Regions from separate parts of the Exiguobacterium sp. s56 genome, predicted to be linked through region 1. Evidence: a T-box and tRNA genes for the amino acid it is inferred to sense, from the RefSeq annotation. Region 1 holds a T-box; the other holds one or more tRNA genes.
What was found. The T-box of region 1 lies ahead of argS (arginine--tRNA ligase). A T-box ahead of a tRNA ligase gene usually reads a tRNA of that ligase, here a tRNA-Arg.
Positions count from the first base shown of each region.

Region 2: it encodes a tRNA-Arg, which carries the amino acid that the T-box ahead of argS (arginine--tRNA ligase) is inferred to sense. The anticodon was not compared.

Region 1 is NZ_JACSLR010000011.1:33,204-44,483, forward strand. It holds gene KNP71_RS11005 (YwiC-like family protein) at 1-664, opposite strand, end outside; gene KNP71_RS11010 (YitT family protein) at 745-1,380, opposite strand; gene KNP71_RS11015 (MMPL family transporter) at 1,634-3,757, opposite strand; gene KNP71_RS11020 (hypothetical protein) at 3,860-4,651, opposite strand; gene KNP71_RS11025 (YycC family protein) at 4,792-4,956, shown strand; gene pulA (type I pullulanase) at 4,975-6,969, opposite strand; gene KNP71_RS11035 (YajQ family cyclic di-GMP-binding protein) at 7,040-7,531, shown strand; gene KNP71_RS11040 (metallophosphoesterase family protein) at 7,528-8,106, shown strand; gene argS (arginine--tRNA ligase) at 8,145-9,827, opposite strand; T-box leader at 9,880-10,092, opposite strand; gene KNP71_RS11050 (GGDEF domain-containing protein) at 10,247-11,280, shown strand, end outside.
Region 2 is NZ_JACSLR010000006.1:36,816-55,481, forward strand. It holds gene uvrB (excinuclease ABC subunit UvrB) at 1-971, shown strand, start outside; gene uvrA (excinuclease ABC subunit UvrA) at 972-3,845, shown strand; gene KNP71_RS07555 (DUF4097 family beta strand repeat-containing protein) at 3,912-5,090, shown strand; gene KNP71_RS07560 (hypothetical protein) at 5,154-5,513, shown strand; gene KNP71_RS07565 (hypothetical protein) at 5,563-5,919, opposite strand; gene hprK (HPr(Ser) kinase/phosphatase) at 6,071-7,009, shown strand; gene lgt (prolipoprotein diacylglyceryl transferase) at 7,009-7,827, shown strand; gene ppaX (pyrophosphatase PpaX) at 7,827-8,477, shown strand; gene KNP71_RS07585 (acyltransferase) at 8,470-8,952, shown strand; gene KNP71_RS07590 (tetratricopeptide repeat protein) at 9,248-10,720, shown strand; gene trxB (thioredoxin-disulfide reductase) at 10,789-11,742, shown strand; gene rapZ (RNase adapter RapZ) at 11,868-12,740, shown strand; gene KNP71_RS07605 (gluconeogenesis factor YvcK family protein) at 12,742-13,737, shown strand; gene whiA (DNA-binding protein WhiA) at 13,769-14,722, shown strand; gene KNP71_RS07615 (hypothetical protein) at 14,810-15,046, shown strand; gene KNP71_RS07620 (DUF2179 domain-containing protein) at 15,142-15,657, shown strand; gene KNP71_RS07625 (hypothetical protein) at 15,720-16,160, shown strand; gene clpP (ATP-dependent Clp endopeptidase proteolytic subunit ClpP) at 16,200-16,775, opposite strand; tRNA gene KNP71_RS07635 (tRNA-Arg) at 16,930-17,002, opposite strand; gene KNP71_RS07640 (RNA polymerase factor sigma-54) at 17,126-18,268, shown strand; gene KNP71_RS07645 (glutaredoxin family protein) at 18,270-18,527, shown strand; gene KNP71_RS07650 (sugar-binding transcriptional regulator) at 18,637-18,666, shown strand, end outside.

The sequences.
Region 1 (11,280 bases):
CGATCCCGATCTTCATGATGGGGATCTTTTTGCCGTAGAATGCGACCGCCCGGACGAGACTCGGCACGTAAGCGAGTGCCAAGACCGGATAGCCAAACGCGATGAAGATGGCGACGAGCAAAAAGTGATATCCCCATGATACGTTCCGATAAAACAAGCTCTTCTTCTCCCGAATCATCGTTTTGACGAAAAAGATACTTCCGAGGAAATATAAGTACGGCAAAGCGAACATCCACACTATCGTCCCGTCCAAAGCATGTGACCCGAGATAATAGCTCGCCATCCCGCCGATGCAAAATGAGGTGACGGCGCTGACGTCGTTCCAGACGTTGCGCTCATCCTTAATTTTGGCGAAGTAGGCGTTGGTGAGACCGAATGGAATCATAGCAAGGACAAACCAGACAAGACGCCACTCGGACAAAAACACCGGGATGGCGGCTACAATCGCAATCGTCAAATACGTCACGACCGTGCGCAACAGCTCTTGTGACTTTTTTCGTTGCTTAATGTATTGGAACAAGAAAAATGTACCCATATAAACGAACAACCAGGCGATGGCGAACGGGATGTGCGCGAGCGTCCACCCTCCGACGATGCCGCCGAGTAAGAACGGTAAGATTAGCATCGACCAAGCGCCGTGCTGTTTTGGAATCATCCATTTCATGTGACTCCCTCCTTCTATGTGTAGTGTAGAAGAAAGATGACTGTAAAACTGTGATAAATTTTACAAAACAAAAAACGATCTCACGCGAGATCGTTTTTTGTTTTTAGTTTGGTCACACTTGGCACGGTGATTTCGACCACATCGTCCGTCAACATCTTCGTGACGACACGACCTGCAATCGAGACCGCGAGAAGCGTATAAAGCGCATTCGACAATGGCAAATAGATGAGCGAGATCGCCAAAACGATGACATCAAATATGATGAGAATCGTCCCGACCGATACGCCGGTCCATTTTGATAGGCCGAGTGCGAATAAATCGTCGCCCCCGGTCGCCCCGCCCGATTTCAAGACGAGACCGAGACCGTACCCAGTCACAATCCCGCTCGCGATGGCGGCGAACAACGTCGCCGGCCACACTTGGATATCGAACGTGAGTAAATCCAACCGATCCCACATGGCGTAGCTGAGCGACAGTGACGCCGCGGCAAGCACGGCTTGCCCGACGAAGCGCCAGCCTTTCCACCAAAGGGCGATTAAAAAGAAGGGGATATCGAGTACGATCATCGAGATCGCCGGATCGATATCAAATAAATAGCGGCCGAGCAATGCTAGCCCGACGAAGCCCCCTTCTGCCAAACCAAACTGTTCATTCAAATAATAATAACCGAACGCCATGATCAGCGTTCCGAGCACTATGGTAGCAACTCGTTTCATTCCGATTGTCCTCCCCGTTTTCAACGGAGAGGAGGATCCTCAGTCGTAGCCGCGGTTCCATCTGTTCCATCTCCGATCTTCCGTTTGTTGATTTTTACATTGATGTCGCTTGTAAAAACTCAACGCTAGAAGTCCGGTAATTGAAACAGAGGCCATGTCCTCTCGGTATCCATAAAGACCTTCCTTTCCCAAATTGCGCGTAATCATGAGACTATTTTAACATACTCTCGCGATTGTTTCATTAAATGTATATTTAGTGTAGATTACGTTTCGGTAAATCTTTCTTACCGAACCACCACCAGTTCCAGTCCCCAAGCAGTTTCATCAAGGACGGGACAAGTAAAATCCGGATGATTGTCGCATCGATAAAAATCGCGAGCGCGATGCCGACACCGAGCTGTTTGATCGGACTAACACCGGTAAAAGCGAACGCCCCCGTGACGACAATCATGATGACTGCGGCCGACGTGATGATTTTACTCGTCTTGGCGAGTCCCATCTCCGTCGCGTAATCGTTATCCCCGGTCTCCCGATAATATTCCTCAATCCGCGAGACGAGAAACACCTCGTAGTCCATCGATAGGCCGAACACGAGCGAGAAGATGAACACCGGGGTCAAGATACTGATCGTCTCGGCATCGTACACGTAGCCTGATTCGAAGATGATGACGAGCAGACCGAACGTCGCCCCGAGACCGAGCACGTTCATGATGATCGCCTTAATTGGAATCAAGACTGAGCGGAACGCCCACATGAGAATGACCATCGTCGCCAAGATGACAGTCACGACCGCATACGGGATGCTGTCATAAATCTCTTCATAAATTTCTTCGTTGAATGCGGCTGGTCCCCCGACGTCAAAACCGCTCTCGCGCCAATCTCGGACGAATGCTTGCGCGTCTTTATCACTCGGCGGGACGTTGAAACTGACGTTGACGAGGGCAAGGTCTGTATTCCCTTCGAGCGTGACGAGACGTTCGAACGCCTCGAGTTGCTCTGGTGCCGCTTCAGCGAGTTGTTGGAATTCGGCTGGTTCGAGACCGGATGCCGTCAAGAACGTCGTGACGTTGTCGACAATCGGATCCTCGGATAGCTCATCGGTGAGTGCAGTCAATTCATCGAGAATCATCGAATCGGTCAAGTCATTCGTCTCAAACAAGAGCACCGCATCGGTCGACGTCTCCCCGAACACGTCGTCCCACCGCTCAAGGGCGGCCCGTGACTCGTACGAGGTCGGGAGTGCATCGGCGTCCGGGATGTTCAGTTCGAGGTCACGAACGAACCAGAGGCTTGGCAGTAGCAGCAAGAGCGCGACGAGCGTCATCGTGACGGGGCGTCTCATGACGAAACGGGCCAACTTCTGCCACCGTACTTCAGAACGCGTCTCATTCGTTTTGATAAGACGCCCTTTATTGATCGCATCTCCGACGATATATAAGGCGGACGGCAACAGTGTGAGCGCCGATAAGACCGCACCGGCCACCGCAATCAGCGCACCGAGCGCGATGGCTTGGAACACGTCGACTTGGATGAACAACAACCCGGCCAGTCCGACGAACACACAAAGCCCTGAGAACAGAATCGAACGTCCGGCCGTCGCGACCGTTCGGACGATGGCCGCCTCTCGCGACTTCCCATGTGCGAGCTCTTCCCGGTAACGGTTGACGAGCAATAGGGAAAAATCGATGCCGAGCGCGATGGCGATCATCGCGACCGCATTCAAGACGAAAATGGACAGTTCCATCGTCTGGGCAAAGAAGAACAACGAGCCGGCAGCCACGATGAACGTAATCAATCCAACGAATAATGGCATGACCGCGGCGAGCGGCGTCCCGAAGACGAGCAAGAGGACGAGCAACGCGACCGGGATTCCAATCAACTCGGCCCGAATCAAGTCATTCTTTGACGCTTCATTCAAGTCATCCGCGAAGACCGGCTCTCCGGTCAATCGCACGTCTGTATCCGTATCTCGAATCAAGGCGTTGCGAACGTCATCGATTGACGCCTCGGCCGTATCGTAATCCTCGAACTCGAGCAATAAGTAAGCTGCGTCCCCTGAGCGGGCATCGGGATTCTCAGCTGGCGTGATCACGCCGTCGACCCCATCGACGTCAATCAGTCGATCCCGTTGCTGCTCGATGACCGTATCAAGGTCGCCACCTTCCAACAAGACGATCATCGAGGCCCCGGCCCGGTCGAACCGGTCGTTCAACGTATCTTCCACTTGGGCGAAGCGCCCGTCTTGAATCGCAAATCCATTGCCGCGCAGTTCACTTGGCAACTGTAATCCGAAATATACCGATACCGCGAGCAATACCGTCCAAATCAACACGACAGCGTAGCGCCATCGGACTAACGCTTGTCCTAATCGTTCCATCCCTGTCCACTCCTCTCCATCTAAGAAGACTGTTCCCGTTTTTAGACGAGATTCTGTAAGCCTTCGTAAAAAAATCCTGAACCATGCCCTGGTCCAGGATTGTCAACGCTCGAACACTTGCAGCCAACTATGGCAGAAGCGACGCGGCGTCGATAGGACGACAAGTCTGTCGCCCGGCTCGTCCAATAAGACGACTTTCAACAATTCGGTCTCGGCACATACTTCTGATGAGAACACTTCACAATCGCGCTCAAACAGTTGGAACGATGTCATCGAGGTGATGGCGGTCGTCACACCCATTTGATCGACGATGACCAAGTCACGGTCACCCCCGTATGGAATCTTCCAACGCGCGCCCGCTTCGACGTCCTCGACCATGAACTGTTGATTCCGTTCATCGTACAAGGTCACGAGGCCAGGTGCCGTGAATCGTTCGAAATCATAGGTCGATTGATATGCGAGTTCGATGATGTTCCCGAACTCCGGGATCTCCTCGTAACGGCTATACCGAAACGTGTGATCGTTCAAGTTCAAGGCGACGATATCTGATTCGGCCGAGTACAAATACAAATCGTCCCCTGACCAGTAGTGCAGGTTACTGAACCAATCGTCATGGAACGTCCGTGGAATTGGGTGACGTTCCATCGTCCCGTTCGTCAAATCCATGACTCCGTATGTCTGCAAATCTCGAAATAGCGCGACGGCTCTTCTACCATGTGGTTCAATATATAGTGCGCAAGGTGCCCATTTCCACTCGAGTTCCCATCGGATTTGGAACGTCTCGTCAAAAAACAGAAACCCGGTTTGCGCCAAATACAACATCCATCCTCCACCAACGCGCTCTAACCATTCAACCGTTTGATGAAATTGATAGTCTGCTACTTGTTTGTACATTTGATCACTTCCTAGTTTCAGCTTAGCAACGCACGACGCATTTTTCGATTTTGAATGTGTTCACAGAACACATTCTCCATCTGTCCGCTTTTCCTGTATACTGGCAGTAGCATACCCGTAATTGGAAAGGAGGAACCCTCATGCGCCCACTTCAACTCTCTCCCGAGACGGCGGTTGAGCTTGCCAAAAAGCTAAACGTCCCACTCGAGGAACTCATGCATATGCCAAAACACATCATCGTCAAAAAGATGATGGAGCTCGAGACAGCCAAAACTGAAACGAACGAGGAAAAGGAGACGGAATGACGTCTCCTTTTTTCGCGCTTACTTTTGTTTCGGTTTCCGTTTTTTCGCAACATACCAGAGACCGAGGATAGCCAAGGCAGCTCCACCGGCGACCGCATATTTGCTGTAATCCGGACGGCGTTCCGTCACGACGAGTGTCGATAACGGCGCGACCGTGACATGCCGCTCCTCGAGGAGACGTGGTGCCGTCAAATTGACGGTGTGATCTTCGACATGGACCTCGAACTTGCCGGACGGGAGTTTCACCTCGACCGCTTCTTCGAGTCCGTTATGGTATACGAGATGGCGTTCGACGTAACCTTCGACGTGGCGACTCAGTTCAAAGGCGATGACGCCCTCGTCTTCATCGAAGAAACGTAAATGTTTACGAATCTGTTCCGCGTTCTCAAGACGAAACAACGGATATTGTTTGCGCAGGCTGATCAAGCCCTTCACATATTCGACGCTCGGCGTCTCTTGCTCGGCCCGCGTCCAATCCAAACGGTTGACGACCTCCCCCGAATTGAAGCTGTTCTCGTCCCCGTCTTTTGTGCGGAAGAACTCTTGACCGCTATGCAGGAACGGGATGCCTTGACTGAGCAACACAATCGATGTCGCGAGACGATGCCGGCGGCGGCGTGTCGTCTCATCGTCGTCCGGATTCGTAACGGCCAGTTTGTCCCAAAGCGTCAAGTTGTCATGGCACTCGACATAGTTCACGACTTGGTTCGGTTCGTCAGCAAAGCTTTGGCTCGTGACTGCACCGGCAATCCCACGTTTGACGTCCGCCGTCATATCCGCGTTGCCGCTGATCCAACCTGGCAAGTCTTCGATGAACACATCACCACGGACACCGTCGCGAATCGCGTCGTTGAACTGGGCGATGCGCGGCATCTTATGGGCGTTATGTTGGTTCGCTTTTTTACGGACCGGAAGCGGTGTGTCGAGATCCCAGCCTTCTCCGGTCACGAGAATCGATGGGTCGACGCGATCGAGCGCCTTGCGGACCTGGTTCATCGTCTTGACGTCATGGAGTCCCATCAAATCGAAGCGGAAGCCATCAATCATGAACTCTTTCGCCCAATACGACACACATTCGACGATCAATTTGCGCATCATCGCCCGTTCGGACGCCGTATCGTTCCCGCACGCCGAACCGTCGGCGAGCGTACCGTCCTCGTTCAAGCGGTAATAGTAGTCCGGTACGAACTGTCCGAGCGGCGTCGTCAATGCATCATACGTATGGTTGAACACGACGTCCATGATGACACGGATGCCACGATCGTGAAGTGCTTGAATCATCGCTTTCAACTCGATGATGCGAGCGGCCGGATCATCCGCTGAGGAAGCATATGAGCCTTCGACGGCAAAATAATGGACCGGGTCATAGCCCCAATTATAATTCGCCTCACTCTCGCGTGACTCATTCACTGAACCGTAATCGAAGAACGGCATGAGTTGGAGATGCGTGACGCCGAGGCCGGTAATATAGTCGAGCCCTGTCGGATAACCCGTCGGTGTCTTCGTTCCGACTTCGGTCAACCCGAGGAATTTCCCGCGATGCATGACACCGCTGCCCGGATGACTCGTCAAATCACGGACGTGCGCTTCATAGATGACCGCTTCTTGTGACGAGTGGAAGAGCGGACGTTCTTTAACCCAATGGTCTGGGTTGAGCGTAGATGGGTCGAGCAGACACCCGCGCTTCCCATTGACCCCGACGACTTTTGCATACGGGTCGAGCGATTCGATACGCTTCCCAGCTACGACCGCCTCGAACACATAAAACTGACCTTCGAACAAAGCACGATCGAGTTCGATGACCCACGTCCCTTTCTCGGCCCGTTCTAACGACAACCGTTCGAACTTCCGCGCTCGCGGTGTCCGGTATAGTTTTACCGTCATCTCTTCGGCAACCGGTGACCAGACCCGCAACCGGATGAGGTCACTTTTAAACGTCACCCCGAGGTCTTTGCCGTGATATGCCATATGGTCTAAATCTACATTTGTCTGTTGATCGATAGTATGTTCCATCTCTTTCACTCCTTCACTACTTCAAATCTGCTATCATTATAACAAAACCCTTGTAAAGGATGGATGAAACATGGCAAAAGACAATTCTTTTGATATTGTGTCAGAAATGAACCTCGAAGAAGTGAAGAACGCGATTCAAATCGCCGAGAAAGAAATTTTGAACCGTTACGACTTTAAAGGTTCGAAAAGTGAGATGTCACTTGATAACGGCGACCTCGTCCTCGTCTCAGATGACGACTATAAGCTCGAGCAATTGAAAGACGTCATGATCACGAAATTGATTAAACGTGGCGTCCCGACGAAAAACCTTGATTATCAAAAAGTGGAACGTGCGCTCGGCGGCACAGTGCGTCAACGCGTCAAATTGAAGAGCGGCATCGATAAAGACGATGCGAAAAAAATTAACAACGCCATCAAAGAATCAAAACTGAAAGTGAAGTCACAAATTCAAGACGATCAAATCCGTGTGACAGCCAAGTCGCGCGATGACCTTCAAGCCGTTATGCAGCTCGTCCGTGAGCTCGAATTGTCCGTCGATGCCCAATTCACAAACTACCGATGAAACTCGCCATCATCAGTGACCCACATGGTTCGTTTGATGATTTGAAAGCCGTGCTCGAGTCGGTCCGCCGCGAGACGGAGCACATCCTTTGCCTCGGCGATCTGTACGAGTGTCATATCGGTAAGAAACGGCGCAATGAGCGCTTCCATGAAGTGTCCGATGTCGTGACGTACGACCCTGACTACGAGGCGCTCCTCACCTTCCCTAGCCTGCGCGGCAATCAAGAAGAGCGGATTGACGAAGTGCTCGTGGTCTCGCATCCGGTCAAGACACGAATCGCCTTATTACCGGAGCAGACGACGCTCGATGAGGCGCTATTCTTGCATGGACACCAAGTGAAATGGAGTCCGGACTGGGAACCGCTTGTCGAGAAAGGGAAGTATCCGCTCGTCTTTATCGGACACAGCCATATTCCGGGGATTTACCGGAAAGGTCGCTCGATTCCCTGGGAAATCGGACAGCCGTTCGTCCTAAAGAAAAAACGTTACGTCATCAACGTCGGCGCCGTCATCTTCGACCGGGAGTGGTGTCTGTATGACACGAAAGCTCGGACGGTAACGCGGATGAAAGCATAAGAGAAGGGACCCCACGAAACGGGTCCCTTTTGTCGTCCTTACATTTCTTCTGGAGCTTGAACACCGATCAAACGGAGTCCTTCCGTCAATACGATCGTCACCGCTTTGACGAGGGCGAGACGTGATTGTTTGCCTGCATCTTCTTCGAGTACACGGACATGGCCGTAATACTTGTTGAACGCTTGCGCCAAATCGAGAACGTAACGGCTAATGATCGATGGTTCGCGACGTTCGTGGGCACGTGTGATGACGTGCGGGAACGCGTTGAGCATCGTCACGACGCCCCACGTGTGGTCGTCGTTTGCGCCAGTGAACGTCGAGCCGTCATAGTTGCCTTTACGAAGGAGCGAGTTCGCACGCGCGTTCGTGTACTGCACGTACGGGCCCGTCTCGCCTTCGAATTTCAGCATGCTATCGAGGTCGAACTCGATGTTGTTGATGCGTTCATTCTTCAAATCGTGGAAGATGACCGCGCCGACACCGACCATGCGTGCCACGTCGTCCGCGTTCGCAAGTTCCGGGTTCTTCTGAGCGATGTTCGCCTGTGCTTTCTCGATTGCTTCTTTGAGCACTTCCTCGAGCAAGACGATGCGACCTTTACGTGTCGACATCTTCTTCCCTTCTTGCAAAATCAAGCCGAACGGCACGTGATGCATGCCATCTACGAAGTCATAGCCGAGCTTGCGCAACACTGAGAACAGTTGTTTGAAGTGAAGCGCCTGCTCGCCGCCGACGACGTAGTTCGCCTGGACGAAGTTGTACGTCTCATGACGATAGACGGCAGCTGCCAAGTCGCGTGTCGCATAAAGCGTCGCGCCGTCTTTCTTTTTGATCAAGCATGGTGGCAAGTTCTCGTCCTCGAGTGAGACGACCATCGCCCCTTCACTTTCGACGAGAAGGTTTTTCTCTTCGAGCATGGCGACGACGCGTTCCATCTTGTCGTTATAGAACGCTTCCCCGTTAAAGCTGTCGAATTCGACACCGAGGAGGTCATATACTTTTTGGAACTCTTTGAGTGATTCTTCGCGGAACCACGTCCAAAGCTCTGTCGCTTCCTCGTTGCCGTCTTCAAGTTTCTTGAACCACGCACGGCCTTCATCCTCAAGTTCCGGTTGCGTCTTCGCTTCTTCGTGGAAATGGACGTAAAGCTTCAAGAGCTCAGCAATCGGATGTGCCCGGACCGCTTCCTCGTCGCCCCATTTTTTATAGGCGACCATCAGTTTACCGAACTGTGTGCCCCAATCCCCGAGGTGGTTGATACCGACGACGTCATAACCATTTTTACGGGCGATTTGGTTGATGGCATTCCCGATCACCGTTGAACGAAGGTGTCCCATCGAGAACGGTTTGGCGATGTTCGGTGACGAGAAATCGGTGACGATTGTCTCGTTGCGTGTCGCATGCGTCGCATAGTCCGCTTGTTCATCGAGCACCGTGTTGATGATTTCTTGTGAGACGACGTCACGGCTCAAGAAGACGTTCACGTATGGGCCGGCCGCCTCGACTTTCGTGAACAACTCGTCGTTCAAGTCGTTCGCGATATCCGTCGCGATCATGACCGGTGCTTTACGATAGGCTTTCGCAAGTTGGAAACACGGGAAAGCAAGGTCCCCGTGTGCCTCATGTTTCGGTTTTTCAATCAATGCTTCAATCTGGTCGAGCGTCAACTCGTCCCCGATGACACGGGACAAGGCTTCCGCATATTTGCGTTCATAACTCATTCTAATTCCTCCTTATAATTTGTTCATAAAAAAAACGCCCTTTGCACAGATGCAAAGAGACGGGATGGCCCGCGGTACCACTCTTCTTGCCTGCTTGACGCAGACCGCTTTATCGGTGATAACGGGGGTCCCCCGGCTACGCCTACTCAAGTTCGGATAGCATCTCAAAAGTGCGTTTCGCGATGTTTGTCAGCCTAGGCTCTCACCAATCCCTAGGTCGCTTTGTTGACGGAACGATCGTTACTCTCTTTTTCATCGACTTTCGTCTATGTGGTTGAAAAGCAATTTCATTATAGAGGATATTTCATATAGACTCAATGCTAGAATTCCGCCATTATGATGGATAGGCAGGACTCAGGCGTGATTGTGCCGAATCTCCTACCATACATAATTGAATTTTTCCCACATAGGAGGGAACCATGAACCATTTCCGCAAGATGTCCGTCCTTGGTTGGAGTATTTGGAGTATGCTATTCGGTTTGACGCTCATCTTGTTCGCTACAGGCGTATTGAACATGCCGGCCATCGAGCCGTTACCGTTCATCTTGATCGCGTTGCTCGTCATTATTTTTCAAATGGACTCCATTGAACGGAAAGGCGTCTACTTTACCTTTTCAGAAAGTATCGTCTTAATTATTTTTCTATTCTTTGATTTTGAGACAGCGCTGTTCGTCAATCAGATTGGACTACTCGTCTTCCAGTTCGTCAACTTGAAACCGCGCGTCGCGCTTCGACGGTTCCGTTTTACGTATCCGTGGAATGCCATCACGTCATTTTTGGAAATCGCCATCCCGGCCAGCGTCTACTTGGCACTTGGTGGTGTGACCGGTCTCGGATTCTATTCCCAAGACTCGTTCCTCCCGCTTGCCGGTTTGATTATTGCCATCATTTTGAACACGGTCGTCCAAAAGTATCAAGTCGGCTGGTGGTTCCGCGTCGACATCCCGGTCCGCGACTTTTTAAGTATCGCGTTTTACACGTATATCGTCAGTCTCGTCTTCATTTTGGCGGCCTCGCTCTTCCGAGAGACGAACTTGCTCGTCGTCAGCAGTATCGCCGCCGCACTCACGTTCTTTATTAAGCGACTCATCATTCAAAAAGGTCGACAAGACGCCTTCAAATCGTTGATTGAACAATATGATGAAGCAAAAGAAGCCGTATCGCTATCGCAAAGCGAGGCACAAGCCATCGAAGTGTTCCTCAGTCAATGTGAGCGACTCAACGAGTACGATGAAGGGTACGTCGAGTTCAAACTGTTTGATCGCACACTTTACTTTGATTTGAAGACGCGCCAGCCGATCGATCGCCATGTCGTCTTTGAATTACTCGATGCAACCTATCCGAACGAAGCCTCGGTCGAGTACGAGATGCGCTTCGAATGGGACGCCCCGCTGTCGAACGAATTTAATGAAGACTATCATAGCTTCATCTCGGTCCGTTCCGAGGAAATCGA
Region 2 (18,666 bases), on a different contig from region 1:
TCTTGCTCATCGCTGATGAGTCGCACGTGACGCTCCCGCAAGTGCGCGGCATGTACAACGGCGACCAGGCCCGGAAACAAGTGCTCGTCGACCACGGTTTCCGTCTCCCTTCGGCCAAAGACAACCGACCACTCAAGTTCGACGAGTTCGAGAAGAAGTTGTCGCAAGCGATCTTCATCTCGGCGACACCGGGTCCTTACGAGCTTGAACATACACCGAACATGATCGAACAGATCATCCGGCCGACGGGTCTACTCGACCCGACGATCGAGATTCATCCGATTAAGGGACAAATCGACTACTTGATGGATCAGATTCGCGACCGTATCAAACAGGACGAACGCGTCCTCGTGACGACGCTCACGAAAAAGATGGCCGAGGATTTATCGGACTATCTGCGTGAAGCGGGCATCAAGGTCAACTATATGCACTCGGAAATCAAGACGCTCGAGCGGATTGAGATCATCCGTGACCTGCGTCTCGGGAAATACGACGTCCTCGTCGGAATCAACTTGCTGCGGGAAGGACTAGACATCCCGGAAGTGAGTCTCGTCACGATTCTAGACGCCGACAAGGAAGGGTTCCTCCGTTCGGACCGATCGCTCATTCAGACGATCGGGCGGGCGGCGCGGAACTCGAACGGGCACGTCATCTTGTTCGCTGATAAGATGACCGACTCGATGACGCGCGCGATTGAAGAGACCGATCGTCGTCGCTCGATTCAAGAAGCTTATAATGAAGAACACGGCATCACGCCGCAGACGATCCGTAAAGAAGTACGCGGCGTCATCCGCGCGACGGTCGACGCCGAGGAGGATGTGCTCGAATCACTCAGCTCGATGAAGCCGGCTGAACGTGAGGAAGCCATCGCCAAGCTAGAAGAAGAAATGAAACAAGCGGCCCGCGACCTCCAGTTCGAACGGGCGGCCGAATTGCGTGACTTAATCTTGGAGTTGAAGGTAGGGAATTAAATGGCTGAAAAGAAAAATGCGATCGTCATCAAAGGGGCGCGCGTCAACAACTTGAAAAACATTGATATCGATATTCCACGGGACCAGCTCGTCGTCTTGACGGGCTTGTCCGGTTCCGGTAAATCGTCACTCGCGTTCGACACCATCTACGCCGAGGGGCAGCGCCGTTACGTCGAGAGTCTATCGGCCTACGCCCGTCAATTCCTCGGACAGATGGACAAACCGGACGTCGATACGATTGAAGGGCTGAGCCCGGCCATCTCGATCGACCAGAAGACGACGAGCCGTAACCCGCGCTCGACCGTCGGGACGGTGACGGAAATCTATGACTACTTACGTCTTTTGTTCGCTCGCATCGGGAAACCGGTCTGTCCGCGTCACGGTATCGAAATCTCGAGCCAGACCATCTCACAGATGGTCGACCAAGTGATGGAGCTGCCGGAGAAGACGCGCCTGCAAATCCTGGCGCCAATCGTCTCGGGCCGCAAAGGGACGCACGTCAAAGTGTTCGACTCGCTCAAAAAGGAAGGGTTCGTCCGCGTTCGTGTCAATGGCGAGACGATTGAACTGACCGATGAGATCGAGCTTGATAAGAATAAGAAACATTCGATCGAAGTCGTCGTTGACCGTCTCGTCGTTCGCGCTGACGTCGAAGGTCGTCTTGCTGACTCGCTCGAGACGGCGCTTCGCCTTGCCGACGGTCGGGCCATCATCGATAAGATGGACGGCACCGAGCTCCTGTTCAGCGAACATCACGCTTGTCCGATTTGTGGGTTCTCGATCGGCGAACTTGAGCCGCGCATGTTCTCGTTCAACTCACCGTTCGGCGCCTGTCCGACGTGTGACGGGCTCGGTACGAAACTCGACGTCGATCCGGAACTCGTCATCCCAGACCCATCGAAGACGCTGAAGGAAGGCGCGATCGTCGCCTGGCAGCCGACGAGTTCGCAGTATTATCCGCAACTGCTCGCCTCGATGTGTAAACACTTCGGCATCGACATGGATGTACCGTTCGAACGCTTGTCCAAGCGGGACCAAGACCTCGTCTTGCACGGAACGGATGAAGAGTCGTTCTTGTTCCGTTATGAGAACGATTTCGGACAAGTCCGGACGAACACGATCTTCTTCGAAGGGGTGCTCCGTAACATCGAGCGCCGCTATAAAGAGACGACGTCCGATTATATCCGTGAACAGATGGAGACGTACATGGCGACCCACGCCTGTCCGACATGTAGCGGCTACCGTTTGAAAGAAGAGACGCTCGCCGTCAAAATCACGGGTCACCATATCGGCCAAGTGACGAACTTGTCGGTCGTCAACGCCATCGATTTGTTCGATTCGATCATGACGGAACTGAGCGAGAAAGATATCGCCATCGCCCGTCTCATCTTGCAAGAGATTTGTGAGCGGCTCAGCTTCTTGAACAACGTCGGTCTCGACTATTTGACGTTGTCACGCGCCGCCGGGACGCTCTCGGGTGGAGAAGCGCAGCGGATTCGTCTCGCCACGCAAATCGGCTCACGGCTCACGGGCGTCCTATACGTCCTCGATGAACCGTCGATTGGATTGCATCAGCGTGACAACGACCGCTTGATCGCGACGCTCAAACAGATGCGTGACATCGGTAACACGCTCATCGTCGTCGAGCACGACGAGGACACGATGATGGCAGCCGATTATTTGATCGACATCGGACCGGGTGCCGGCGAACACGGCGGAGAAGTCATCGCCGCCGGGACGCCGAAGCAACTCATGAAGAACAGAAAATCGCTAACAGGCCAATATCTGTCGGGTAAGAAGTTCATCCCGCTCCCGGCCGAACGGAAAGTGCCGGACGAGCGTTTCTTGAAGATTTTGAAGGCGGAAGAGAACAACTTGAAAGGGGTCGACGTCTCGATCCCGCTCGGCATGTTCATTGCCGTCACCGGTGTCTCTGGTTCTGGGAAGTCGACGCTCATCAACGAGATTCTGTATAAATCGCTCGCCCATCACATCAACCGGGCCAAGGCGAAGCCAGGGAAGCATAAGAAGATTGAAGGACTCGACCATATCGATAAAGTCATCGATATCGACCAGTCGCCAATCGGACGGACGCCACGGTCGAACCCGGCGACGTATACCGGCGTATTCGATGATATCCGTGACGTGTTCGCGTCGACGAACGAGGCGAAGATGCGCGGCTATAAGAAAGGGCGCTTCAGTTTCAACGTCAAGGGCGGACGCTGTGAGGCGTGCCGCGGGGACGGGATCATCAAGATCGAGATGCACTTCTTGCCGGACGTCTACGTCCCGTGTGAAGTGTGTCACGGGAAACGCTATAACCGTGAGACGCTCGAAGTGAAGTACAAAGGTAAGACGATCGCCGACGTGCTCGATATGACGATTGAGGAAGGGCTCGACTTCTTTGACAAGATTCCGAAAATCAAGCGCAAGATCCAGACGATCTTTGACGTCGGTCTCGGTTATATGAAACTCGGACAACCGGCGACGGAACTGTCCGGCGGGGAAGCGCAGCGCGTCAAGCTCGCCTCCGAGCTCCATAAACGTTCGACCGGGAAGACGATTTACATCTTGGACGAGCCGACGACGGGTCTTCACGTCGACGACATCGCTCGTCTGTTGAAAGTGCTGCAACGCCTCGTCGAGAACGGGGACACGGTGCTCGTCATCGAGCATAACCTCGACGTCATCAAATCGGCCGACTACTTGATCGACCTTGGACCGGAAGGCGGGGACGGCGGCGGTACGATCGTCGCGACCGGGACGCCGGAAGAAGTCGCCGAAGTCGCCGCGTCGTACACCGGCAAGTATTTGAAACCGGTGTTAGAACGGGATGCAGCCCGAGCGAAACCGAAAGCAGGAAAACGTAAGTAAGGTATAGAAATGATGAGAAACGGGAACATGATTGACGTGTGACCAAATCGAAGGGGGAAACGAACAGTGAAACAAGAAATGCGTGAACTGATTCTCCAGCAAGTGAAAGACGGGAAGTTGACGATTGAAGAAGGCATGACCCAGCTCGAACGGCTCGAGAAGTTGGAGCCGGAGCGTGTCCAAGCGCTCGAGGAACGTCAAGAGACGGAGAAAGTCGATGCCTACTCGGTCGAGTCGCTCACGACGAAACTGACGTCGGCGGTCGAAGGGCTCGTGACGAAACTTCGTGACAGCGACTTCACGTTCAGCTCGAACTTCGGGCCGGAAGTGACGTATTCGAAATCTTTCCCGTTCACCGGGAAAGATATCTCGCTCGACTTGTTCAACGCCTCGGCGACGATCGTCTCGTCGGACAACGACGAGTGTGAACTGATTGTCACCGGACGTCCGCTCCGTCAGCAGGACGCGGACAAGGCGCTCGAACAGCTCCAGTCAGCCGTCAAGCATTCGGTCATCGGTGACCGTCTCGTCGTGTCACTCCGCGACAAGCTCGTCCGGGCGCACGTCGAACTGTACGTCCCGCATCATCATTTCGATCACCTACACGTACAGACGCTCAACGGTGAGGTCCGTGCCGACGGCCTAGACGTCGAGAGCGTTCGTATCCAGACGGCGAACGGCCGGGTCGTACTTCATGAAGTACATGCCTCGGAGCTGCTCCTCAACACGGGGAACGGAACGGTCGAAGTCGAAGCGGTCGAATCGGAACTCGTCCACGTCCGGACCGGCAACGGAGCCGTCATCGTGAACGGCAAATACGACAAGGCGTCGCTCAAGACCGGCAACGGGAACATCCGCGCCGAACTCGCGACGGCACGTCCGGCCAAGTTCGAGCTCGCCTCGCTCGCCGGAAACGTCCGTCTCGTCTTGCCGCACGGCGTCGAGGTCGAAGGAGAACTCGAGACGAACTTCGGTGGTCTCCACTGTAATTTAGACGAGCTCGAGATCATCCGCGACCGGAAAGACGTCGCCCAACGCCGACTCGAATTCTTGTCGGGCCGTGGCCAGACACCGCGGATCGAAGTCGAGGCCGGGACGCGTACCGGCACGATCGACCTCGAACACGGTTCGCTCCACACACCGTCGACGTTCCTCGAAGAGGACAAACACGAGCCGGTGGAACCAATCGATCCAGTCGACCCGGTCAATCCGGCTGACTTGAACAACCCGTTCCATCAGCAATGACCGACAACCCGAAGGCCTCTCGCCTTCGGGTTTCTTTTAACTTGAGAGACGAGGAGGGACGGGATGAAGCGATTTGTGTCAGCGTACGGATGGATGATGATTGCGGTGCTGGTGCTTGGCGGATGTGCCGACGAACAGCGCATCGTCAATGAGAACGAGCCGGCTGGCGACGAAGCGATTGCTGTCGCCTGGGCGTATGTGACCGCGCGGAACTGGCAGGAGCCCGCAATCGATGCGGGAGCAAGTGCCGAGGTACATCGTGTCACGGTCGATGATGGTTATGAACTGTTGGACGATGCGTATGCCGGGACCGAGGCGCTCGCCGTCTCGTTCGAAGCGGACCCGAACAGTAGCGTCGACGTACCGACGATCTTGGTCGCACCGGAGTCGAACACCGTGGTCGGCTATGTACCGGGCGAATGAGACATCCATGACAAAACCCGAAGGCGGTTGCCTCCGGGTTTTTGTCATGTCATAGATTCATTTGATACTCCATTTGTTCCCAATCCATCATTTGACCGTCATACAGCGTGAATGAGCCGATGATGAACAGGATGAACAGGACCGGTCCGGCGATGAGTAAGAAAATCCCGAGGTTCCGCATCGTCTTCGACCGTTTCCAATAGAAGATGATGGCGACGATCATCGATAACAGCGACCCGGACAAGAACAAGCCGACGATGTTCAAGATGAACAACAGCAACACCGTCTCGTTTTTCGTCGCGGCATATTCGCGCCACATGTCAAACAGTGATTTGACCAAGTAGACGAGCGCCGCAATCCCGACGATAAAAATAAAGACAATGGCAATCCAAAATAGTGAATTCATGTGATTTCACCTCCCTAATCCTCTATACCCGTTCTACGGAATCGCCACGAATTAGTTTCATCTCTTTTTTTCGACACGTTTCGCTCACTTTCGTTGACGCTTCTCCAGAAGAGCTATGATACAATAATGAGCGTGAAAGGGGCAGATACTCATGCAAAATATCGTACGCACGGCTCAACTCGTTGAGCGCTTCAAACTTCAAGTCATCGCCGGGGAAGAGGGACTCCATCGTCCCGTCGCCACACCGGACCTCAGTCGACCGGGACTCGTCCTTGCCGGCTACTATACCCACTATGCGAAAAATCGGCTGCAAGTGCTCGGGAAGACCGAGCTCACGTTCTACGCGAGCTTGTCGGAAGAGAGCCGCCGCGAGCGGGCGAAGATTTTATGCACGGAATTGACACCGGGCATCCTCATCACGCGCGGCTTCGACATCCCGAAAGAGATTGAACAAGAAGCCGAGGCGGCGAACGTCCCGCTCATGCGCACGAACGCGATGACGACATCGATCGAGTCACAGATCACAAACTTCCTTGAGATGGAACTCGCACCGATGACCGCGATGCACGGCGTGCTCGTCGACATCTACGGCGTCGGCGTGCTCATCAAAGGACAGAGCGGTGTCGGGAAATCTGAGACCGCGCTCGAACTCGTCAAGCGGGGTCACCGCCTCGTCGCCGACGATTCAGTCGAGATTCGTCAGACCGGGGACCAGTTGCTCGTCGGTTCGGCACCGAAATTGATTCGTCACTTGCTCGAGATTCGTGGGATCGGCATCATCGATGTCATGACGTTGTTCGGCGCTGGCGCCGTCCGCTCGCACAAGAAGATTAGCTTGATCATCAACCTCGAGAACTGGGATGCGGGCAAAGTATACGACCGCGTCGGGCTCGACCACAACACGATGAAAATCATCGATAGCGAAGTGCCGTTACTCACGATCCCGGTCCGTCCGGGACGAAACTTGGCCGTCATCGTCGAAGTCGCGGCGATGAACTATCGCCTGCAGAACATGGGCATCAACACGGCCGAAGAGTTCGCGGAACGTCTCGCGAACGCCATCCAAGACAACGAAGGGGACATGGAATAATGGTAGAGCCAACGTTTGACCGCGTCGCGTTTGAAATCGGGTCGCTCCCGATTTATTGGTACGGCATGATCATCGCCTTCGGTGCGATGCTCGGCCTCGTTCTCGCCTTGTTCGAGGCGAAGCGCCTCAATTATGATTCAGAACGGGTCGTCGATGTCATCATCTGGTCGATTCCGATCAGTATCGTCTTCGCCCGGATTTACTACGTCATCTTCCAATGGGACTACTACAGTGAGAACCTTGGACAGATCATCGACATCCGCCAAGGCGGGATTGCAATCCATGGTGCCATCTTTGGAGCGCTGCTCGTCGTCATCATCTATTGCATGCGCAAGTCGATGTCGTTCTGGAAGATCACCGATATCCTCGCTCCGTCGCTCCTGCTCGGGCAAGCGGTCGGACGTTGGGGGAACTTCATGAACCAAGAGGCACACGGTGCCGAGACGACGAGCCGTTTCTTGAAAGAGACGCTCTTCCTCCCGGATTGGATCGTCAATCAGATGTATATCGACGGCGCTTATTACTTGCCGACGTTCTTGTTCGAGAGCGTCTGGAACATCCTCGGCGTCATCTTGCTCGTCGTCTGGCGTATGGTCGGTAACCCGCCGCGCGGCTACATCTTCTTATCGTACCTCGTCTGGTATTCGATTGGACGCTTCTATATCGAAGGGCTCCGCACGGATAGCCTCATGGCCGGCGATCTCCGGACGGCACAACTCGTTTCGATCGCGATGATCGTATTCGGTGTCGTCATGATGATCGTCCGCCGCAAAGCGAAACGATACGACGACCCTTCAGAGAAAGGACTGTTTGATTGATGGATACACTTCTATTCGATTTGGATGGCACGTTGCTCGATACGAACCCGCTCATCATCGCGAGTTTCCGTCACACGCTCGGGTACTACTTCCCGGACGAGACGTATCGCGATGAGGACATCTTCCCGTTCATCGGACCGACGCTCGAGAAGTCGTTCAAGGCGCTCAATGAGCCGGAATGGAAAGAGATGCAGGCGTTCTATCGCAGCTTCAATATCGCGATGCACGACCAGCTCGTCGCCGAATATCCGGGTGTGATCGAGGGGCTGTATCGCCTCCACGCCAAAGGCTACAAGATGGGCGTCGTCACCTCGAAAGGCCGTCCCGTCGTCGAGCAAGGCTTGCGTCTGTTCAAGATCGACCATCTGTTCGATGTGGTCGTCACGGCCGATGATGTCGTACATGAGAAACCGCACGCCGAACCGGTCGAACGGGCGCTCCGTGCGCTCGGATCGACGGCGGACCGCGCTGTCATGGTCGGGGACAACGACACGGACATCTTCAGCGGCAAGAACGCCGGGACGAAGACGGTCGCTGTCGGCTGGGCCATTAAAGGCCGTGCGTTCCTCGAAGCGCTCGAACCGGACGTCATCATCGACTCGATGGAACATTTCGAGGCGTGGCTCGACGAGGTCACGGTCCATGCGTAAGACGGAACGCTTTCGTCTAGACGGGCCAAACCCGCTTTGGCAGATGTACCGGACGATTCGCTTCCTGCGTGTCTTCAAAAATACGACGGTCGTCTTGATCGGGCGGTATTTCCCGTCCGTCAAGGCGAAGCGGTGGTTGTATCGAAACTTCCTCGGTATGAAAATCGGGGACTATAGTGCGCTCGCACTCATGGTGACGCCAGACGTCATGTTCCCGGAGCGGATTTCGATCGGCCGTAACACGGTCATCGGGTTCAACTCGACGATCCTCTGTCACGAGTATCTCGTCGACGAGTATCGGATCGGCGACGTCCACATCGGGGACGAGGTGTTGATTGGGGCGAACGTGACGATTTTACCTGGCGTGACGATTGGCGATCGGGCCGTCATCGGTGCCGGGGCCGTCGTCCATCGTGACGTCGCGCCCGGAGAGCGCGTCGTTGGGGCAAAGCTCCATACCATCGACACAAAATAGACACAATTTAGTGCGAAATCATTTTGAGGTCAAGACATGTAGGGCCTCATAAAATTACTAGGGCGGTATCACTTTTTTTAAAGGCGATACCGCTTTTTTGTGTCTATGGGCGCTGACATGAAACCTCCATATTTTTGTCGAAAAGCATTTGAACGACCTAGCAAAATATATTCATTATAGAAGGAATATAGTCCCGATTTTTTTTAAGTTTTTCAGTTGCCCTCGTTGTTTGAGTGCGGTATTCTTAACCCTGCAACTAAAAATAGATTTAGAGATGATGTGGAGGATTTAGAATATGGAAGCGAACTATGAAGCAGTAATGACGCTACCCGAACCAGAATCTCCGCTCGCCGCGGAGCTCCACTACTATAGAGGTCGTCGTGCGTTACGTGAAGGTCGCCTAGATGAAGCGACTTTTTTCATGGCTGAAGCCACTGCCGCTGCAGCGCACCGCGTCGACTATCACAAACAGTACGCTGAACTGTTATTTGAAGTAGGGGAGATCTATCACGCCAATGACGTGTGGAAACGGGTGCTAGAACTCGATGAGACGTCAACCGAGGCCTTGTATCACCTTGCGAGCAATTGCGCTTATATCTCTTTATATGAAGAAGCAGCGATGTATGCGAAACGTTACCTCGAAGTCGAGGCACACGGGCGCTATGCGGACTCGGTCCAATCGCTATTAGAACTGATCGAACTCGAGCAAGAACTCGAGGACGAAGATGAAGACGAGTTGATCACGTGGCACACCGAGGCCCAGCAGCATATCGACAAAGGCCGCTTGTTCGCCGCCAAGTCGACGCTCGAACGGTTAATCGACCGCTATCCGCGCTTTTGGCCGTCGTTCAACAACTTGGCCGTCGTCAACTTTTATCTCGGCAACGATGAAGCGGCGTTCGAGACGCTCGAGTATGTGCTCGATGAAAATCCGGGCAACTTGCATGCGATTTTGAACACGATTTTGTTGTTGCACGAGGCTGGACAATCAGAAGCGGCGCTCCAACTGTCGGTCCCGCTGACACGGGTCCGCCCGCTCCAGTTCGACTTACGCTACAAACTCGCCACGACACTCGCGCTCGTCGGTCAATACGACCGCGCGTACGAAGAACTCCGCCTCTTGAAAGACCGCGGATTCCGTGGGGATTCACTGTTCGGGCATTGGCTCAGCGTGTCCGCCTACAAGACCGGGCGTCTTGAAGAAGCGGCCACCTATTTGAACAGTGACGAGTTGAAACAATTTGAAGAAGCGAGCCCGTATGACATCCGCGACAACCTCGAGTTCCGTTCGGCACTCGTCCAAGGGTTGCGCCAAGAAGAAGACGCGGCTCGCATCGAAATCATCCGAATCATCTCGAAACTTGCCGACGACGAGGCGTTTGAAGCACTCGCGTTGACGAACGGGATCACCGACAACGAGACGGTGCTCGCCTTCGCCGAGAAATGTCGTGCTGAGATTTGCGGGGCACCGTTCACCGGTGACGCCCGGATCGCTCGGGCGTATGAGGCCCTCGTGCTCGCCGAGACGGAAGTGACGGAAGCGGAACAGATGAGCCTCGACGGCGACTTCTATGAACGGTTCTCACTCCTGCTCCTTGCCGGGGTATCGTTCGAGGACGTCACGGCATCGGCCGCGGCCCTCGTCTGGATGTTCTATGCGAAACGGGATGCCCTCATCCTCGACGACTGCGCCGACACGTTCGGAATCGACGTCGCGACGCTCACGGGCACGATCCGTTCGTTCAAACAGACACTCGAACAAGCATAAAGATAGACGATACCTCCCTAGGTTTCTTATACTGAAGTCAATCAATTTCATGCAGAGGTGGAATCATTATGACAGAAGAAAAAATCTATGACGTCATTATCATCGGGGCCGGCCCAGCCGGAATGACGGCTGCACTTTACGCGTCGCGTGCCAACTTATCGACACTTATGATCGAACGCGGTATCCCAGGTGGACAGATGGCGAACACGGAAGATATCGAAAACTATCCGGGCTATGACAGCATCCTCGGCCCAGACTTGTCTCAAAAAATGTTCGACCACTCGAAAGCATTCGGGGCGGAGTACGCTTATGGCGACGTCCAAAGCATCTCGGACGAGACGGAATATAAAGTCGTCCACGCGCACAACCGTGACTATAAAGCACGGGCGATCATCCTCGCTTCTGGCGCACAATACAAGAAAATCGGTGTCCCGGGCGAAGAAGAGCTCGGCGGCCGCGGTGTATCGTATTGTGCGGTCTGTGACGGGGCGTTCTTCAAAGGGAAGAACTTGTTCGTCATCGGCGGCGGCGACTCAGCTGTCGAGGAAGGCGTGTTCTTGACACGTTTTGCTGACAAGGTGACAATCGTTCACCGTCGCGACGAGCTTCGCGCGCAGAAGATTCTTCAAAAACGGGCGTTCGACAACCCGAAAATCGACTTCATCTGGAACCACACGCTCAAAGAGATCGTGGAAGCCGATGGTAAAGTCGGTGGGGCACGTCTCGTCAGCACGGTCGATGGGACCGAGTCGGACCACGAAATCGACGGTGTGTTCATCTATATTGGTATGAACCCGATCACTGGTTTCGTCAAAGACCTCGGCATCACGAACGAGCAAGGCTATATCGTCACGAACGAAGCGATGGAGACGAAGATCCCAGGGATTTTCGCAGCCGGCGACGTACGCGACAAGACGCTCCGTCAAGTCGTCACCGCGACGAACGACGGATCGATTGCCGCTCAAAACGCGCAACACTATATCGAGGGGCTCCTCGAGGCGTTGCACGAACAAAACGCGTGACATGAGGCAGAAGGGATTGCGGGCGACCGCAATCCCTTCTCTTTTTTTCGGACGTTCGTTATACTAAGGACAGAAGAGAGCTGCACACACGGCTCGGTTGTCAATTTTAAGGGGGCGTCAGTGACATGGAAGACTTTAAAGGATTAGAAGAATTGATCATCATCAGCGGGATGAGCGGGGCCGGGAAATCGGTCGCAATGAATAGCTTTGAGGATCTCGGCTATTTTTGCGTCGATAACTTGCCGCCGGTGCTCTTGCCGCAATTGATCGATGTCATCAGCTCGGTCCGGCCGAAGATCGCCGTCGCGATCGACACACGGACGCGCGACTTCATCGACAGCCTGTTCATCGTCATCGACGACTTGGAACAGAAGAACGTGCACCCGCACTTGTTGTATCTCGACACACGGGACGAAGTGCTCGTGCGCCGCTACAAGGAGACGCGCCGGTCGCATCCGCTCGCCCCGGAAGACGCACCGCTCGTCGGCATCGGGATGGAGCGCTCGTTGCTCGAAGGGTTCCGTGACCGGGCCCATACGCTCTATGACACGACCGACTTGAAGCCGCAGATGCTCAAAGACCGCATCCTGCTCCAATTCAACGAGGAACGGATTCCGTTCACGGTCAACTTCATGTCGTTCGGGTTCAAGCACGGCGTCCCGCTCGATATTGATCTATTGTTCGACGTCCGCTTCATCACGAACCCGTTCTATATCCCGGAGCTCCGTCCGCTCACCGGACAGACGGAAGAAGTCCAGAACTACGTCATGTCGCATCCCGAGGCGCGTGCGTTCTATAAGAAACTGATCGACATGCTCGAATTCCTGTTACCGCAGTACAAGCGCGAAGGGAAGACGCAAGTCGTCGTCGCCTTCGGCTGTACGGGCGGGAAGCACCGTTCGATCACGTTCGCCGAGAAAGTGTCGGCCCATTTCGCCGAGCGCTATAACGTCAAGACCGTCCATCGCGACCTCGCGCATGCGACGAAGGAGAAGTAAGATGAGACGCGAAAGGAAAGTTGTGGCCATCGGTGGCGGTACGGGCCTCTCGACGCTCGTACGGGGCTTGAAGCACTATCCGCTCGACATCACGGCCATCGTCACGGTCGGGGACGATGGGGGCAGCTCGGGACGTCTCCGTGACGAGTTCCACATGTTACCGCCGGGCGATATCCGGAACGTCATCCTCGCCTTATCCGAGGTCGAGCCGCTCATGGACAAGATTCTGCAATATCGGTTCGACAGCGGCTTTGGGCTCGAAGGCCACTCGCTCGGCAACCTCATGCTGACGGCGGCGACGCACATCTGTGAAGGCTCGTTCGTCAAGGCGGTCGACGTCTTGTCGCAGCTGTTGAACGCCCAGGGCAAGGTGCTCCCGGTGACGGAGACGCTCATGACGCTCGCGGCCGAGTTCGAGGACGGGACGATCGTCAAAGGCGAATCGAAAATCCCGCTCGTCGAAAAACCGATCAAACGCCTATTTTTGCTCGAAGAGGGCATCAAGCCGGCGGCCGGTGTCGTCGAGGCGATCGAGGGCGCGGATTTGATTGTGCTTGGACCAGGGAGCTTATATACGAGCATCATCCCGAACCTGTTGATTCCGGAAGTGCGCGACGCCATCGTCCGCTCCGGGAAGCCGGTCGTCTATATTTGCAACGTCATGACGCAACCGGGCGAGACGAAAGGGTACGACGCGATGAAGCATTTGAAATCGATTGAGGCGTATCTCGGCAAGTCGACGGTCGACACGATCGTCGTCAATAACGAGCCGATCGAGGACATCTATTTAGAGCGTTACCTCGAGGACGGCTCGGAAGAGGTCCGTTTCGATCGCAAGAAGCTTCGGAACTATGGCACGAATGTGCTCGCCGGTGACATCGTCGACTATAATCGCGATTACATCCGCCACGACTCGGACGCCATCGCCGGCCTCGTCATGCAGCGCGTGCTGCGCATCAAGAAACCACGCTCGTTCCAAGAGCTCGAGCTGAAATAAGTTGTGATTGAACAGAAAGGAGGGGACTGACATGAGCTTTGCCTCTGACGTCAAAAAAGAACTGACGCAACTCGAAGTGACCGATGCCGAGGCGAAAGCGGAACTGTCCGCGCTCGTCCGGATGAACGGGGTCATCTCGCTCGCCTTAGGGCGGGGGATGACGCTCGACGTCTCGACCGAGAACGCCGCCATCGCACGCCGAATCTATTCCCTCATGAAACGGCTGTACGACCATCATCTTGATTTGTTCGTACGGAAGAAAATGCGGTTAAAGAAGAACAACGTCTATATCGTCCGGGTCGCCCAGCGCGCCGAGACGATGTTGAAGGACCTCGAGATTCTCGGGGAGAATTACGAGATGATTCGGACGCTCAACTCGGATATGACGCGCGACGAGAACCTCGCCCGAGCGTATTTGCGCGGGTCGTTCCTTGCCGGCGGGTCGATCAACCATCCGAAGACGTCGTCGTATCACCTCGAGGTGTACAGCCTGTACGAGAACCATAACCAGGCGCTCCGGGACCTCGCCAACCGCTTCGGCTTGAACGCGAAGACGCTCGAGCGGAAGAAAGGGCATATTCTCTACATTAAAGAGAGCGAGAAAATCTCGGACTTTCTGAAACTTGTCGGGGCGACGCGCGGCATGCTCGACTTCGAGGACGCGCGCATCATCAAGGACATGCGCAACTCCGTCAACCGGCTCGTCAACTGTGAGACGGCGAACTTGAACAAGACCGTCGGGGCGGCACTCCGCCAAGTCGAGAACATCAAGTTCCTCGAGCGCACGGTCGGACTCGAAATCTTGCCGGTCAAACTCCGGGAAATTGCCGAGCTACGGGTCACCCATCAAGACGTCTCGCTCCAAGAACTCGGCGAGATGCTCGAGACGGGACCGATCTCGAAGTCAGGAATCAACCACCGGCTCCGTAAAATCGATCAGATCGCGGACAAGGTGCGCAACGGTGAAGAAATCAGCTCATCGTGACGTTGGTTGCGCCAAAACCATTCTTCCTATATAATTAGCAATTGTGTATAGGACTTTAGAAATGTAACTTAAAGGAGCTTCATGATTATGTCGAATGCAAAGAAAAGAATCTCGCTCACGATTGACGCTGACTTAGACCAGGTCATCACGGAGCGTGCGAAACAAATCGGGATCCCGAAAAGCGCCCTCGTCACGTTCGCGACAAGCCTCTTCCTCAACCAATTGCGGGCGGAAGAAGTACTGTCAGGCGACACGAATGCCATCTATCAGGTCATCCGTAAAGACTATGAACTGCTCACGAGCGTTGATAACTTAGACAAATAATTGCGAAAGGCTGACTCCGGTCAGCCTTTTTTGGTTGCATCCGGCCCTGAAATTTGAAATAGTGGTTGTATTGAATTCGAATGGAGGTCGTTCCAATGGGGCAAATCTTGCTCATCCTAGTATTACAACTCGTCTATGTACCGGTGCTGACGCTTCGTACCATCATGCTCGTCAAAGGAAAAACGATGATTGCGGGGCTGTTCGGTACGCTTGAGACGCTTATCTATATCTTCGCGCTCGGCATCGTGTTCCAAGATTTGACGACGCTCGGGATGATCGTCTATGCGGTCGGCTTCGGACTTGGGATTCTCGTCGGCGGTTACGTCGAGCGGAAACTTGCGATCGGCTACAATATGATTCAAGTCCACACACAAGAGTTCCCGGCCGAGCTCATCCAGAAGATGCGCGACAGCGGCTACGGGGTGACGCACTACCAAGGGCAGGGACGTGACGGCATCCGCTATCGTCTCGATGTCTTGGCAGCGCGGACACGGATGAAGGATTTGCGCCAGATGGTCGAGGAGTATGAGCCGAAGGCGTTCCTCGTCGCATTCGATCCGATTGACTTTAAAGGCGGCTATATGATGAAAGGGCTCCGACGCCCGAAATGAACGGGACGACTCACGGAAGTGGGTCGTTTTTTCGTGGAACGGGGAATACAAGAACAAAGGAGATGAGCGGGTTGAGACGAAAAGGGTTATGGATCGTCGTGGTTGGGTTGATTCTCGTCGGCGGCGCGTTGTTGGCCACCTCGTTTTGGAAGTCGGAGTCCTCGATCAAACCGCCGCTCCCGACGGTCCGGGTCGGGTCGGTGACGGCCGAAGTGAAGCAGTCGACGTTCTGCTGGTCCAATGGGGGCGAGGCGGTATGTGAAGACCACGGGTTGCCGGAAGCGGACGACTTGCAGCTCGTGCCCGTCGAACCGGGTGCCGAGATTGATGTCGAGTTCCATGCCGAGCCGTCGAACGTCTCGTTCCATCAAATCATCGACGGGGAGCTCGTACGGTCTGAACCCGTCGTGCCTGACGAACCGGGCGTTTATGTATTCGAGACGGGCGGGGATTGGCCGCAAGGCGATAGCCGCTATGTATTCGGGGTCGAGGTCAAAGAGTAAACAAAAACCCCATTCTCCGAGGAGAATGGGGTTGCGTCATTAACGCGTCATGACTTTGTCGATGAGACCGTAGTCTTTCGCTTGTTCAGCTGACATGAAGTAGTCGCGCTCTGTGTCGCGCTCGATCACTTCAAGCGGCTGGCCAGTGTTGTCGGCCATGATTTGGTTCAATTTCTCACGCATCTTGATGATGCGCTCGGCATGGATTTTGATATCCGATGCTTGACCTTGCGTACCGCCGAGCGGTTGGTGAATCATGATTTCCGCGTTTGGAAGCGCGAAGCGTTTGCCTTGTTCACCGGCTTGGAGCAAGAAGGCACCCATCGATGCGGCCATTCCGATACAAATCGTCGACACGTTCGGCTTGATGAAGTTCATCGTGTCATAAATCGCCATTCCGGAAGTGATCGAACCACCCGGGCTGTTGATGTAAAGTGAGATGTCCTTATCTGGGTCCTCGGCTGCAAGGAAGAGAAGCTGGGCGACAATCGAGTTGGCGACGTTGTCGTCGATTGCACTTCCGAGCAAGATGATGCGGTCCTTGAGCAAGCGTGAGTAAATATCGTACGCGCGTTCCCCGCGACCTGTTTGTTCGATAACTGTTGGAATTAACATTGAATCTGCCTCCTTTATGTAGGTTGTAAACATATCATACCGCTATAGTCAATGTTGGTCAAACGATAGTCATCGTTTTTGACCTATTCCACGGTTTGACGATTCTAAAACGACAAAAGAGGCCAGGCATATGTTGCCTGACCTCTTGCTATGATACACCCGGAGAGATTCGAACTCCCGACACCTGGCACCGGAAACCAGTGCTCTATCCCCTGAGCTACGGGTGCATGTTCTCTGACACGATTTATTATACATTTGTTTTTTTAAAAAAGCAATCCTGTTCGGCTCACTTTTTTTTGAGCGCGATTTCCCGCTGTTCGTTACAATAAGAAGCGAGAGGGGTGTGACCGATGCAACGGCAAGAACAGCAACAACTTCAAACACAACAGCTGACCCAGGACATGGTTCGGCGGCTGCCGATTCTCGAGGCGGACCGGACCGCGATCGCCTTTCAGCTCGGCCGGTTGGCTCGACGCAATCCATGCATCGCCACGGGGAGCGGTGCGGTCGAATGGGTAGCCGATACGGCGAGTGGGTTCGAGGAGCGATTGTTCGAGCAAATCGAGGAAGGGAGCGGGACTGAGGCCCAGCGCGCGCTCCAGAAACGGCTCGTCCTCGCGCTCGACCATCGTGGTCTGCTACCGGAGAGCGACTTCGTGCTCGCCCATCGTTTCGAGGTCGATGTGGCGGACATTGAGGCGGCGCGCCAGGCGCTCTTGTTTCTAGAACCGACAGGGATTGGGGCGAAGAATGAGCGCGACTGCCAATATCGGCATGCGATTGAACATGACGACCCACTCGTCTTGGACGTGTTCGAGGCGCTCGACGCGAACCTTGATGACATCCCGGGACGACTCGACATCTCGGTTGCTGAGTACGAACGGGCGACGCGTATCGTGGCGACACTCCCGAAGACGCCATTATTATATGAAGGAACCGAACCCGTCGTCCCGGAACTTGAAGTCGTCCGTCGTGACGGTGAGCTCGTGACGACATGGTTCAGCCCGACGCTCGATGCGGCTCGGGTCGGGGACGATCGCGAGGCGAAATGGTGGCACGAGACGCTCGAGATGCGGAACGCGACGCTTCGATTGGTGTGGGCCGTCATCGCCGAACGCCAACGCGATTGGTTGGACGGGAAGCTCGTCTTGCATCCGTTGACGCGAAAAGAAGTCGCCGAACAAATCGGCAAGCACGAGTCGACCGTCGGCCGGGCGATTCAAGGCAAGTACGTGACGACCGAAGGCGGCGTGATGGCGTGGCGTCACTTTTTCGTCCGGGCGACGCACGGGCAATCGCCGTTCATGGTGAAGAAGGCGCTCGCCGAACTGATTCAACAAGAGACGTCGCCGCTGAGCGATGCCGCACTCATGCGCGAGCTGGACCGGCTCGGCTATACGGTGACACGACGGACCGTGGCGAACTATCGGGAGGCGCTCGGTTTTGGAAACTCGCGGGAGCGGGAACGACAACTATGGAAAGGAGGGGACTGACATGGTCCTGACGTTATACCGCCGCGCCAACTGTTCGCTCTGCGAGGAGGCACTCGTCATGCTCGAATGGCTCATGGAAGACTATCCGTTCGAGCTCGAGCAGATCGACATCACCGGCAACGAAGAACTTGAGGCGAAGTACTTGTTTGAGATCCCTGTCGTCTTACACGAGGGGCGTGTCATTAGTCAAGGTCGATACGATGACAGTAAAGTTGAAGATTTTGTTAAGTATACGCTTACATCGAAAAAAAACGTTTGAAGGGGTTGCAAGACGGAAAGGTGATTGATAAGATGAAGTCGTAGCGGTGGGACGCAAATATAAAAGTGGGACGAAAATTGTCCATGCTTTAAGTCGAGGGGGAATGAGTATGATCCAGCAGCTGATTCAAGTTCAGAAG